Regions from separate parts of the Erwinia billingiae Eb661 genome, predicted to be linked through region 2. Evidence: predicted binding sites of a transcription regulator. Region 2 holds the regulator's gene; the other holds the start of a gene.

The links. The regulator CRP, encoded in region 2, controls carbon source genes, mostly activating them, when cyclic AMP is high. The targets are predictions, from matches to a motif close to ATGTGANNNNNNTCACAT.
Region 1: the regulator CRP is predicted to act here: its motif matches at 2,572-2,589, upstream of msrB (peptide-methionine (R)-S-oxide reductase MsrB).

Annotation. Positions count from the first base shown of each region.
Region 1 covers NC_014306.1:2,730,911-2,736,656, forward strand. Annotated here, with positions in the region: gene ansA (asparaginase) at 36-1,055, shown strand; gene pncA (bifunctional nicotinamidase/pyrazinamidase) at 1,065-1,679, shown strand; gene EBC_RS13855 (YeaC family protein) at 1,759-2,037, opposite strand; gene msrB (peptide-methionine (R)-S-oxide reductase MsrB) at 2,043-2,453, opposite strand; gene gapA (glyceraldehyde-3-phosphate dehydrogenase) at 2,794-3,789, shown strand; gene EBC_RS13870 (D-hexose-6-phosphate mutarotase) at 3,857-4,735, shown strand; gene EBC_RS13875 (aldo/keto reductase) at 4,785-5,636, opposite strand; gene EBC_RS13880 (MipA/OmpV family protein) at 5,718-5,746, opposite strand, start outside.
Region 2 covers NC_014306.1:4,621,688-4,627,433, forward strand. Annotated here, with positions in the region: gene EBC_RS22535 (BMP family protein) at 1-188, opposite strand, end outside; gene EBC_RS22540 (LysR family transcriptional regulator) at 299-1,198, shown strand; gene EBC_RS22545 (creatininase family protein) at 1,232-2,029, opposite strand; gene EBC_RS22550 (phosphoribulokinase) at 2,208-3,077, shown strand; gene EBC_RS22555 (OsmC family protein) at 3,117-3,527, opposite strand; gene crp (cAMP-activated global transcriptional regulator CRP) at 3,835-4,467, shown strand; gene EBC_RS22565 (YccS/YhfK family putative transporter) at 4,526-5,746, shown strand, end outside.

The sequences.
Region 1 (5,746 bases), 1.9 Mb from region 2:
TATACTTCGCCTTTTCGGCAAGCCTGAGTGAATTCATGCAAAAGAAATCTATTTACGTCGCCTATACCGGCGGAACCATTGGCATGCAGCGTTCCGATCAGGGCTTCATCCCTGTTTCCGGACATTTGCAGCAACAGCTGGCCAATATGCCAGAGTTCCATCGCGCCGAAATGCCCGACTTCACCATTCATGAATACCAGCCGCTGATTGATTCATCAGACATGACGCCGCTGGACTGGCAATCGATTGCGGATGATATTCGTAAAAATTACGATCAATACGACGGCTTTGTGATCCTGCATGGCACCGACACCATGGCGTTCACTGCTTCGGCACTGTCATTTATGCTGGAGAATCTTGCCAAGCCGGTAATCGTGACAGGGTCACAAATTCCGCTCGAACAGTTGCGTTCGGATGGGCAGCAAAACCTGCTAAACGCCCTTTTCGTCGCCGCTAATTATCCAATTAATGAAGTGGCGTTGTTCTTCAACAACACCTTGTACCGCGGAAACCGCACCACCAAAGCACATGCCGATGGATTCAACGCCTTTGCTTCACCGAATCTGGCTCCCTTGCTGGAAGCCGGTATTCATATTCGTCGCCTTAACACGCCACCCGCACCTACCGGAGATGGCGAATTAATCGTTCATCCGATTACCCCTCAGCCGATTGGTGTAGTCACCATCTATCCGGGTATTTCCTCGGACGTGGTCAGCAACTTCCTGCTACAACCGGTGAAGGCGCTGATCCTGCGCTCTTATGGCGTCGGCAATGCCCCACAGAACCCGGCTTTCCTGAAAGAGCTGAAAGAAGCTTCCGCGCGGGGCATTGTGGTGGTAAACCTGACGCAGTGTATGTCCGGTAAAGTGAATATGGGCGGTTACGCCACAGGCAATGCGCTGGCGCTGGCGGGTGTGATCAGTGGCTATGATTTAACGGTGGAAGCGACGCTGACCAAGCTGCACTTCCTGCTCAGCCAGAACCTCTCCAGTGATGAGGTGCGGCGACTGATGCAGCTCAATCTGCGCGGTGAACTGACTCCTGACGAGAAGTGATAAAAAATGATGGCTACCCGGCAGGCTCTGCTTCTGATTGATTTACAGAATGACTTCTGCAGCGGTGGCGCGCTGGCGGTGAAGGATGGTGATGACACCCTCGCGATTGCCAACCTGTATGCGGCAGAGTTCAGCCAGCGACAGCAGCCTGTGGTAGCCACGATTGACTGGCACCCCGCCAGTCACGGCAGCTTTGCGTCGAACGCAGGACACCAACCCTGGACCGAAGGCGAACTGGCGGGATTGCCGCAGGTCTGGTGGCCCGATCATTGTATCCAGCACAGCTATGGTGCGGAGCTACATCCAGCGCTGGAGCAACGCTATATCACTGAGCGTGTCTACAAGGGTGACGATCCTCTGATAGACAGTTACAGTGGCTTTTTTGATAACGGCCGGCGCAAGAAAACGCGTCTGGATAGCGTATTAAAAGCGCAGGGGATTACTGCATTGACCGTGATGGGGCTGGCGACGGATTACTGCGTGAAGTACAGCGTGCTGGACGCGCTCGCGCTGGGCTATACCGTCACGGTGCTCTCTGCCGGCTGTCGGGGAGTAAATCTGGCCGCAGGCGACGCTGAACGCGCTCTGGAAGAAATGGCGACCAAAGGGGCGATCGTTCTTTAAAGATCCCCTCAAACGTCGTCAGTGGCATTTAAGGGGCCACAATGAGCCCCTTCGTCGCAGATTATTCCTGCAGGAATAATTACTGGAGCTTGATGCGAGTCACGTGATCATCGGTGATGCCAAACTCTTCTTTGAGCTGTTTTTTACTTTTCATCACCATCTCGCCACCCTTACCCACACTCATATGTTGCGGATTGTCGTTATGGCGAGCTTGCCAGAGCATCACTAACTGCAGGCTGTTCTCTTTTTGCTCTGGCGTAAGCGCGACGCCATCGGCCCATTTCCCGGTTTCAACCGCGGTCACCAGCCGTTGATAGACTTCCGGGGTCAGCGTGCCGATCATCTCATCAAGTTCCATCGCCGTTATCCCTTAATGTTATTACCATCGTCGTCGGAGAAGCTTAACGACGCGGAGTTCACGCAATAGCGCTCGCCAGTTGGCTGTGGGCCGTCCGGGAACACATGTCCCAGATGGGCATCACAGTTGCCACAGCGGATTTCAATGCGCTGCATGCCATGAGATTCATCTTCAATATACTTAATGGAATCATCGTGATAAGGCTGGTAAAAACTCGGCCAGCCGCAGCCAGAATCATATTTGGATTCCGACAGGAACAGCGGTGAATTACACACGAGGCAGTGATAAATCCCTTCGCCTTTGTTGTGTAACAGCTTGCCTGAGAAAGGCGGCTCGGTGCCACGCTGCTGCGTCACATAGCGCTGCATCTCGTTCAGGTCGGTCTCTGGGGTAAATTCGTTCGGGTCTTTAGCCATTTTAGGGGTCTCTGGCAGTGTGAAACTGAAAATATCGGCTAGTATTCTAACAAATACTTAACAACGTCAGGGCTTTTTTTCGTCTCAGGCGGAGTCTGAAAGTGATCCGAAGACGAAAATGTGATTCAGATCACCCTTTGAATTCATCACCCCTTTATATTCGGGCAAGACGACCCAACATCAAGGTTTAGTGGTGGTCACGGAATATGCTTTTTGACGGATATTCCTGTGTGAAGGTTTGATTTGTCGCAACTATTGAAGCGATTCCGCTTGACGCCTGGTAAGGTTTTTGTAATTTTACAGCCAACCTTTTATTCACTAACAACAGCTGGTGGAATATATGACTATCAAAGTAGGTATCAACGGTTTTGGCCGTATCGGTCGCATCGTTTTCCGTGCTGCTCAGCAGCGTTCTGATGTAGAAATCGTTGCAATCAACGATCTGCTGGACGCAGAGTACATGGCTTACATGCTGAAGTATGACTCTACTCACGGTCGTTTCGACGGCACGGTAGAAGTTAAAGACGGCCATCTGGTTGTTAACGGCAAAACCATCCGTGTTACCGCTGAACGTGATCCAGCTAACCTGAAGTGGGGCGAAATCGGTGTTGATGTTGTTGCTGAAGCAACAGGTATCTTCCTGACCGACGAAACCGCGCGTAAACACATTGAAGCTGGCGCCAAAAAAGTCGTGCTGACTGGTCCATCGAAAGATGACACCCCAATGTTCGTGATGGGCGTAAACCACAAATCTTACGCTGGCCAGGATATCGTTTCTAACGCATCTTGCACCACTAACTGCCTGGCACCACTGGCTAAAGTTATCAACGACAAGTTCGGCATCGTTGAAGCACTGATGACCACAGTTCACGCAACTACCGCAACTCAGAAAACCGTTGATGGCCCGTCTCACAAAGACTGGCGCGGCGGCCGCGGCGCATCTCAGAACATCATCCCTTCATCTACCGGTGCTGCTAAAGCAGTAGGTAAAGTGATCCCTGAGCTGAACGGCAAACTGACGGGTATGGCGTTCCGCGTTCCTACCCCTAACGTTTCCGTTGTTGACCTGACTGCACGTCTGGCTAAGCCTGCTTCTTACAAAGAAATTTGTGCAGCAATCAAAGCCGCCGCTGAAGGCGAAATGAAAGGCGTTCTGGGCTACACCGAAGACGAAGTGGTTTCTACCGATTTCAACGGTGAAACGCTGACTTCTATCTTCGATGCGAAAGCCGGTATCGCACTGAGCGACACTTTCGTGAAACTGGTTTCCTGGTACGATAACGAAACTGGTTACTCCAACAAGGTCCTGGACCTGGTTGCTCACATCGCTAAATAAGCGACGTGAACTGATGATGAGGGCGACTACGGTCGCCCTTTTTTTTGGCTGACGCTAAGGAAAACAGATGAACGAAAAAATCTTTTCGCTTCCGGTTATTACCCAGATAACGCCCTATATTTCCCAGCGAAAAATTGGCGACCTGCCCGTTGTGGTGATCGCACATCCTAAAGTTCGTGCCGCCGTCACCCTACAGGGTGCCCAGCTGATAGCCTGGCAGCCCGCTGACGAAAAGCCGGTGATTTGGCTGAGCGAGAAAACCGCCTGGACGGCCGGCAAAGCGATTCGTGGTGGCGTGCCGATCTGCTGGCCGTGGTTTGGTCCGGCAGGTGAACCCGCACATGGTTTCGCCCGAACGCTTCCCTGGACGTTGTCGGCGCATGATGAAAACGACGACAGCGTGATGCTGACGCTGGTGCTGGAAAGTAATGAGCAGACGAAAAAGTTTTGGCCGCATGACTTCACGCTGTTTGCCCGTTTCCGCTTTGCTGGCCGTTGTGAGATTGAACTGGAAGCCCACGGTGATTTCGAGGCGACTGCCGCCCTGCACAGCTATTTCTGCGTAGCCGATATTGACGGTGTGGAAGTGACTGGCTTAGGTAACAGCTTTATCGATAAAGTGGCTAACGGCAGCGTCGGCAGCTCACCGGACGGCAAACAAACCTATCCCGATCGTGTTGACCGTATTCATACGCAACCGGAAGATTGTAGCGTTATCAACGACAAAATCGGTAAGCGAATAATTGAAGTTTATCACCACCATCAAAGTGACGTTGTCACCTGGAATCCGGGTCCGGAACTCTCCTGCAGTATGGGGGATATGGCTAACGAAGGTTACAAAACGATGGTTTGTGTCGAGACGGCCCATATTTCTCAGCCGATGGTCAGCGCTGGTGAATCCCCTTCACGCCTTGCCGCGACGATTCGGGTACGAAAAGGTAGTTGATAAGTCACGCAGATATACACCCAGGGGAAATCACTCTTCCCCTGGCGTGTTAAACCACGTCTAACGGCATTTTTTCTGTCGGTGGTGGGAAAGCCTGATTGATCATCCCCAACTCTTCATTGCTTAACGTCACCTCTAGCGCAGCGGCATTTTCAGCGACATGCGCTATCGAACTGGCTTTAGGAATAGCAACTATCCCTTCTTTACGGATCGCCCAAGCCAACAATACCTGAGCCACGCTGATGCCCTTTTGTTGTGCAATTGCCGTAAGCACCGGGTGCGTGAGCAGTGCATGGCGGAGTTTTCCTGCCTGAGCCAACGGGCAATAGGCCATTATGGGTATCTGCTGCTGCTGACAGTCTGGAATAAGATCGTATTCAATCCCGCGAGATGCGAGGTGATACAGGACCTGATTTGCCGCACAGTCCGTGCCGCCCTCCTCTGACAACAACTCGCACAAATCGTCGCTGTCAAAATTAGACACTCCCCAACGTAAAATTTTTCCCTGACGTTGCAGCGACTGCATTGCAAGGATGGTTTCCTCCAGCGGCACATTTCCCCGCCAGTGCAGCAGATAAAGATCCAGATAATCGGTCTTTAAACGCCGCAGGCTTCTTTCACAGGCGTCTACCGCATCGACAGCACCGGCATTCCACGGGTAGACCTTTGATACTAACCAGGCGCTTTCGCGACGGCCTTGCAAAGCTTCACCTACCACTGCCTCGGCACCGCCTTCGGCATACATTTCCGCCGTGTCGATAAGCTTCAGGCCCAACTCGAGACCGGCCTGTAATGCAGCGACCTCTTGTTTGCGTTGGTTGGCGTTTTCGCCCATGTACCAGGTTCCCTGACCGATGGCAGGTAAACGGGAATCACCGGAAAAAATAACGGATTTGCTCATTTGAACCTCCTGCACTGATTTTGATCGCCACAATCGTGCAAAAGGGCGCAAAGCGCCCTTATTTAGTGCAATGAAAGCGGATCAGAAGGTGTAACTGACTCCGGTCCAGA
Region 2 (5,746 bases):
AGGGCCTGTAATCCCTGATAAGCGAGCATGCTCCAGCCGCCATCGGCGACGGAGCCGGGTAATAACAACGCGATCTTAATGCTTTTATCGGCCGCCAATGCACGCTTCGAAAGTAACGGCGCCAGAGCCGGTAACATCACCGCACCCGCCAGCATTTTTGCAAATCCCCTGCGACTTACACCTGCCATTTTTTTGCCCCCTCAACTGAAGATTGTTCAGTTATGCCGCGATTTTCGTTACCTTAAAAGCACATATTTTCGTACTCATTGATGCCTTAAAGGCAACGCAGGAGTTTTGCATGTTGCAACACCGGCTCTGGACCTACCTGGATGAAGTGGCGCGCTGCGGATCGATCCGCAAAGCCGCAGGTCGGCTGCATATCTCAGCGTCGGCAATCAACCGCCAGATCCTCGCGCTGGAGGAAGAACTGGGCACGCCGCTGTTCCAGCGCTTGCCGCGTAAAATGGTGTTAACCGCGGCGGGCGAAGTGTTGATCCACCATGTGCGGCAGACCTTTAAAGAGCTGGAATGGGCGCAGATTAAGATTGAAGAGCTGAAGGGATTACGGCGAGGCGAAGTGACGGTGGCGATGATGAGCGGGCTGGCCGCCAATTTGATCCCGCGAATGGCCGCTGAATTTCGCCGGGCAAATCCGCGGGTGAAACTGATCCTCCGGCAGATGACCACCGGCGATGACATTACCGCCGCGGTGGGATCCGGTGAGGCCGACCTCGGGCTGGGGTTCGATTTTGACCTGCCGCCCTCGTTGCGCATGCTGGGCAGCGCCGTCGGCAGACTGGGCGCAGTGGTTGCTCCCGGCCATCCGCTGGCCGATAAAACCAGCCTGAGGCTCAGCGACTGCGTGCCTCATCCGCTGGTGATTGCCGATAAGTCGATGGTGATCCGCCCGTATCTGAATGAGCTGTTTGCCCGGGCGATGGTCACCGTGCATCCGGTAATTGAAACCAACTCAATCGAAGTGATGCGCCAGGCGGCGATGTTCGATCAGGCGCTGACCTTTTTAACGCCGTTTGATATCGAATTCGATCTGCGCAGCGGGCGTTTGATGTATATCCCGGTACGTGAACTGTCGCAGCAGGCACAAACGCTGATGCTGATTGGTCACGACCGGGGCACCAGCGCGATCGGCAGCGTGCTGGCAGAAACCATCAAAGTGATGATGGGACAGATGGCGTAACGGCGTTGCCGCGAAGACAACGCCCGTGGACCTTTAGCGCTGGAAAGGAGGTTGATAAGCCTGCACTTCCTCAATCAGCCGGATCAGGGCCTCAGCCGCCCGATCGGTTTCAATCTTACCGCGTTCAGCATCTGCCGCCGCCGCATTGCCGGTGGTGCCGGACGGATGCAGATCTTCCGCCATCCAGCCAAAGCCGACGCCGCCTTCCGGGGTCAGAATACCGCCCGTTTCCGCCAGCGCCACCGAGGCGGAAACAAAGTTCTGCGCATAGTCCATCTGCACCAAATCCGGGTGCAGATGCAGCATCACGCTGGTTTCGGACTCCCCGCCGTGAATGCCGTGCTGTAACTCCTCCGCGCTAAACAGGTCGGAAGAATCAATGGTGCGGAACCAGCTGGCGCCGACCGCAAACAGATCGAGTTCGATGCGCAGCTGGCGACAGACGATTTCCATCAGCTGCGGTTGCCCACCATGGGAATTCCAGAAAATCAGTTTACGGATCCCGGCACGCCAGGCGCTTTTCGCCACCTCAAACCAGACTTTACCCAACACCTCATAAGGAAGGGTTAAGGTGCCGGGAAAATTGAGGTGCTCATCGGATTTCCCCACCGGCAGCGCCGGGAGGATCAGTACCGGCAAATCCGCCGGCATTAACTCGACCGCGCGCGCAATAATGCCCGCGTTGATGGCGGCATCCACCCGGACCGGCAGGTGCGGACCATGCTGCTCGACGGCGCCAATCGGCAGCACCGCGATCACTTTATCCATGTCCAGCTCACTGAATTCTCGGGTGGAAAGATCCCACCACCAGCGTGACGACGGCATATTCATCTGGCACCTTCTCCTGCATCATTTTTGTCAGTCTGCGGATATTCGTGGCCGAATTGAAGCAGCAAAAATGCGGCGCAGCGTTGCTTTTTTGGCATCAGAGAGTGGCAAAGATGACACCCGTGCGCGAAACATGGTACCAATGCGTGATCGATGTGACTTTACTCAGGGAGGTATGCGCATGTCAGCCAAACATCCGGTTATTGCCGTCACCGGCTCCAGCGGGGCGGGAACCACCACCACCAGCCTGGCCTTCAGAAAAATTTTCCAGCAGCTGAATCTGCATGCCGCCGAAGTCGAAGGCGACAGCTTTCACCGTTATACCCGTCCTGAAATGGATATGGCGATCCGTAAAGCGCGCGATATGGGCCGCCATATCAGCTATTTCGGCCCGGAAGCCAATGACTTCGCCCTGCTCGAACAGACCTTCGCGGAATATGGCCGGTCAGGCAGCGGCAAATCCCGCAAATATCTGCACACCTATGATGAAGCGGTACCCTGGAATCAGGTTCCGGGAACCTTTACGCCGTGGCAACCCCTGCCGGAACCGACCGACGTGCTGTTTTATGAAGGGCTGCATGGTGGCGTGGTGACGCCGCAGAACAATGTCTCGCAGCAGGTTGATTTGCTGGTTGGCGTGGTACCGATCGTTAACCTGGAGTGGATCCAGAAACTGGTGCGCGATACCAGCGAACGCGGCCACTCACGCGAAGCGGTGATGGATTCGGTGGTGCGATCCATGGAGGATTACATCAACTTTATTACGCCGCAGTTCTCCCGCACGCACATTAACTTCCAGCGCGTGCCGACGGTGGATACCTCTAACCCGTTCGCGGCGCGCGGTATCCCGTCGCTGGATGAAAGCTTTGTGGTGATCCATTTCCAGGCGCTGGAAGATATCGACTTCCCGTATTTGCTGTCGATGCTGCAGGGATCCTTTATCTCGCACATCAATACGCTGGTGGTGCCGGGCGGCAAGATGGGGCTGGCGATGGAGCTGATTATGGGGCCGCTGGTGAAGCGTCTGATCCAGGGTAAGAAAATAGAGTAAGCCCCGCGGGCACGGGGCTTAGGGCGGCGATGGGATGACTTACGCCGGTAACTCAATCACTTCATAGCTGTGGGTGATTTCCACGCCCTTGCCCAGCATCAGTGCCACCGAGCAATATTTCTCCGCGGAGAGATCGACGGCACGCGACACCGCTTTATCGCCTAAGGCCACGCCGGTGACGATAAAGTGCAGATTGATGTGGGTGAACAGGCGCGGGGCCTCTTCACGGCGTTCGGAGCTGAGCTTCACTTCGCAATCCTTTACGTCGTGGCGGCCCTTCTGCAGAATGGAAACCACGTCGATTGCGCTGCATCCGCCCGCGGCCATCAACACCATCTCCATCGGGCTCGGGGCTTTATCGCCCGCATTTCCGTCCATCAGAACCTGATGCCCGGATGAGGATTCTCCCAAAAACGTTAACCCTTCAACCCACTTGACTCGAGCCTGCATAACAATTTCCTCTAATTCATTCAGTTATCGCCAGATTACGCTTTAGGCAGAAAAACGGCAATGCGGCAATTTTCGCACTATGCTGAAGCGAGACAACACAAGACACTCGTTGAAAGCTGTGCTACAAACAAAGCTGTAATATTTTCGTCAGTACTCTACAGGCACGACGAAACGAATCGCATAACGAGCCAGGCTTTTAACAGAGGCCCGAATAAATTTCCTGATGGGAAACGCTTGACTATTTCAACGCCTGGCAGGGAACTCTGCCCCTGTATTTAGGCACGATTACAACAGAGGATAACAGCGAATGGTTCTCGGCAAACCGCAAACAGACCCGACACTTGAATGGTTCCTGTCTCATTGCCATATTCATAAGTATCCATCCAAGAGCACGCTGATTCATCAGGGTGAAAAGGCAGAAACCCTCTACTATATCGTCAAAGGTTCAGTAGCGGTGCTTATCAAGGATGAAGAAGGCAAAGAGATGATCCTGTCTTACCTCAATCAGGGCGACTTTATTGGCGAGCTTGGCCTGTTTGAAGAAGGTCAGGAGCGTAGCGCGTGGGTACGCGCGAAGACAGCCTGTGAAGTGGCTGAAATCTCTTACAAAAAATTCCGTCAGCTGATCCAGGTTAACCCTGACATTCTGATGCGCCTGTCTGCACAGATGGCGAATCGCTTGCAGGTCACTTCTGAGAAAGTGGGCAATTTAGCTTTCCTCGATGTGACGGGTCGCATCGCGCAGACCTTGCTGAACCTGGCAAAACAACCGGACGCCATGACGCACCCGGATGGGATGCAGATCAAGATCACCCGCCAGGAAATTGGGCAAATCGTTGGCTGTTCTCGTGAAACAGTGGGACGCATTTTGAAGATGCTGGAAGATCAGAACCTGATCTCGGCACACGGTAAAACTATCGTTGTCTACGGCACTCGCTAATCGGCTCTGATCCACGGCGCAACACCTGGTGTTGCGCCTTTTTATTTGGTGTGGAGTGATGTGGCGTCGACTGATTTATCACCCGGAGATCAACTACGCATTGCGCCAGACGCTGGTGCTCTGTTTACCGGTAGCGATGGGATGGCTACTGGGCGACTTGCAAAAAGGGTTGCTGTTTTCCTTAGTCCCTGCCTGTTGCAACCTCGCTGGCCTTGATACTCCTCATAAGCGCTTTTTCAAACGCCTGATCGTTGGCGGAAGCCTGTTTGCCTTCAGCAGTTTCCTGATCCAGTATCTTGCCGGTCACCACGTTCCCCTGCCCGTGATCCTGTTTTCGATGGCGATGCTGCTGGGCGTCACCGGTGAAATCAGCCCGCTGCATGGCCGCCTGCTGCCCGGCTCGCTGATAGCCGCAATCTTCACCCTTAGCCTGGCAGGACGCATGCCGGTGTGGGAACCGCCGATGCTCTACGTGCTCGGCACCATCTGGTACGGCGTGTTCAACTGGGTCTGGTTCTGGCTGTGGAAAGAGCAGCCGCTGCGGGAAACCTTAAGCCTGCTCTATCGCGAGCTGGCGGGTTACTGCGAAGCGAAATACACCCTGCTGACCAAACTCACCGATCCGGAGAAAGCCCTGCCTCCGCTGCTGGCGCGCCAGCAAAAAGCGGTCGACCTGATCACCACCTGCTATCAGCAGATGCATATGCTGTCAGCCACCAACAACAATCACCACAAGCGGCTGACCCGCGCGTTTCAAATCGCGCTAGATTTGCAGGAGCACATCTCCGTCAGCCTGCATCAGCCGGAAGAAGTGCAAAAGCTGGTGGAGCAAAGCCATGCCGAAGCGGTGATCCGCTGGAACGCGCAGACCATCGCCGCCAGGCTGCGTGAACTGGCCGACGATATCCTTTACCACAAGCTGCCCGAGCGCTTCACCATGGATAAGCAGCTTCAGGCGCTGGAGAAGATCTCACGGCAGAATCCGGATAACCCGGTGGGCACCTTCTGCTATTACCACTTCAGCCGGATTGGTCGGGTGCTGCGTACCCAGCGTCCCCTTTATCAGCGCGATTTGATGGCTGACCGGCAGCGCCGACTGCCGCTGCTGCCGGCCATCAAAAGCTATTTGTCGCTGAAATCGGCCGCCTTGCGCACCGCCGCCCGCTTTGCGGTGATGCTGACCTTTGCCAGTTCGCTGGCGCTGTTCTTTAATCTGCCCAAACCCTACTGGATCCTGATGACGGTCATGTTTGTCAGCCAGAACGGTTACAGCGCAACG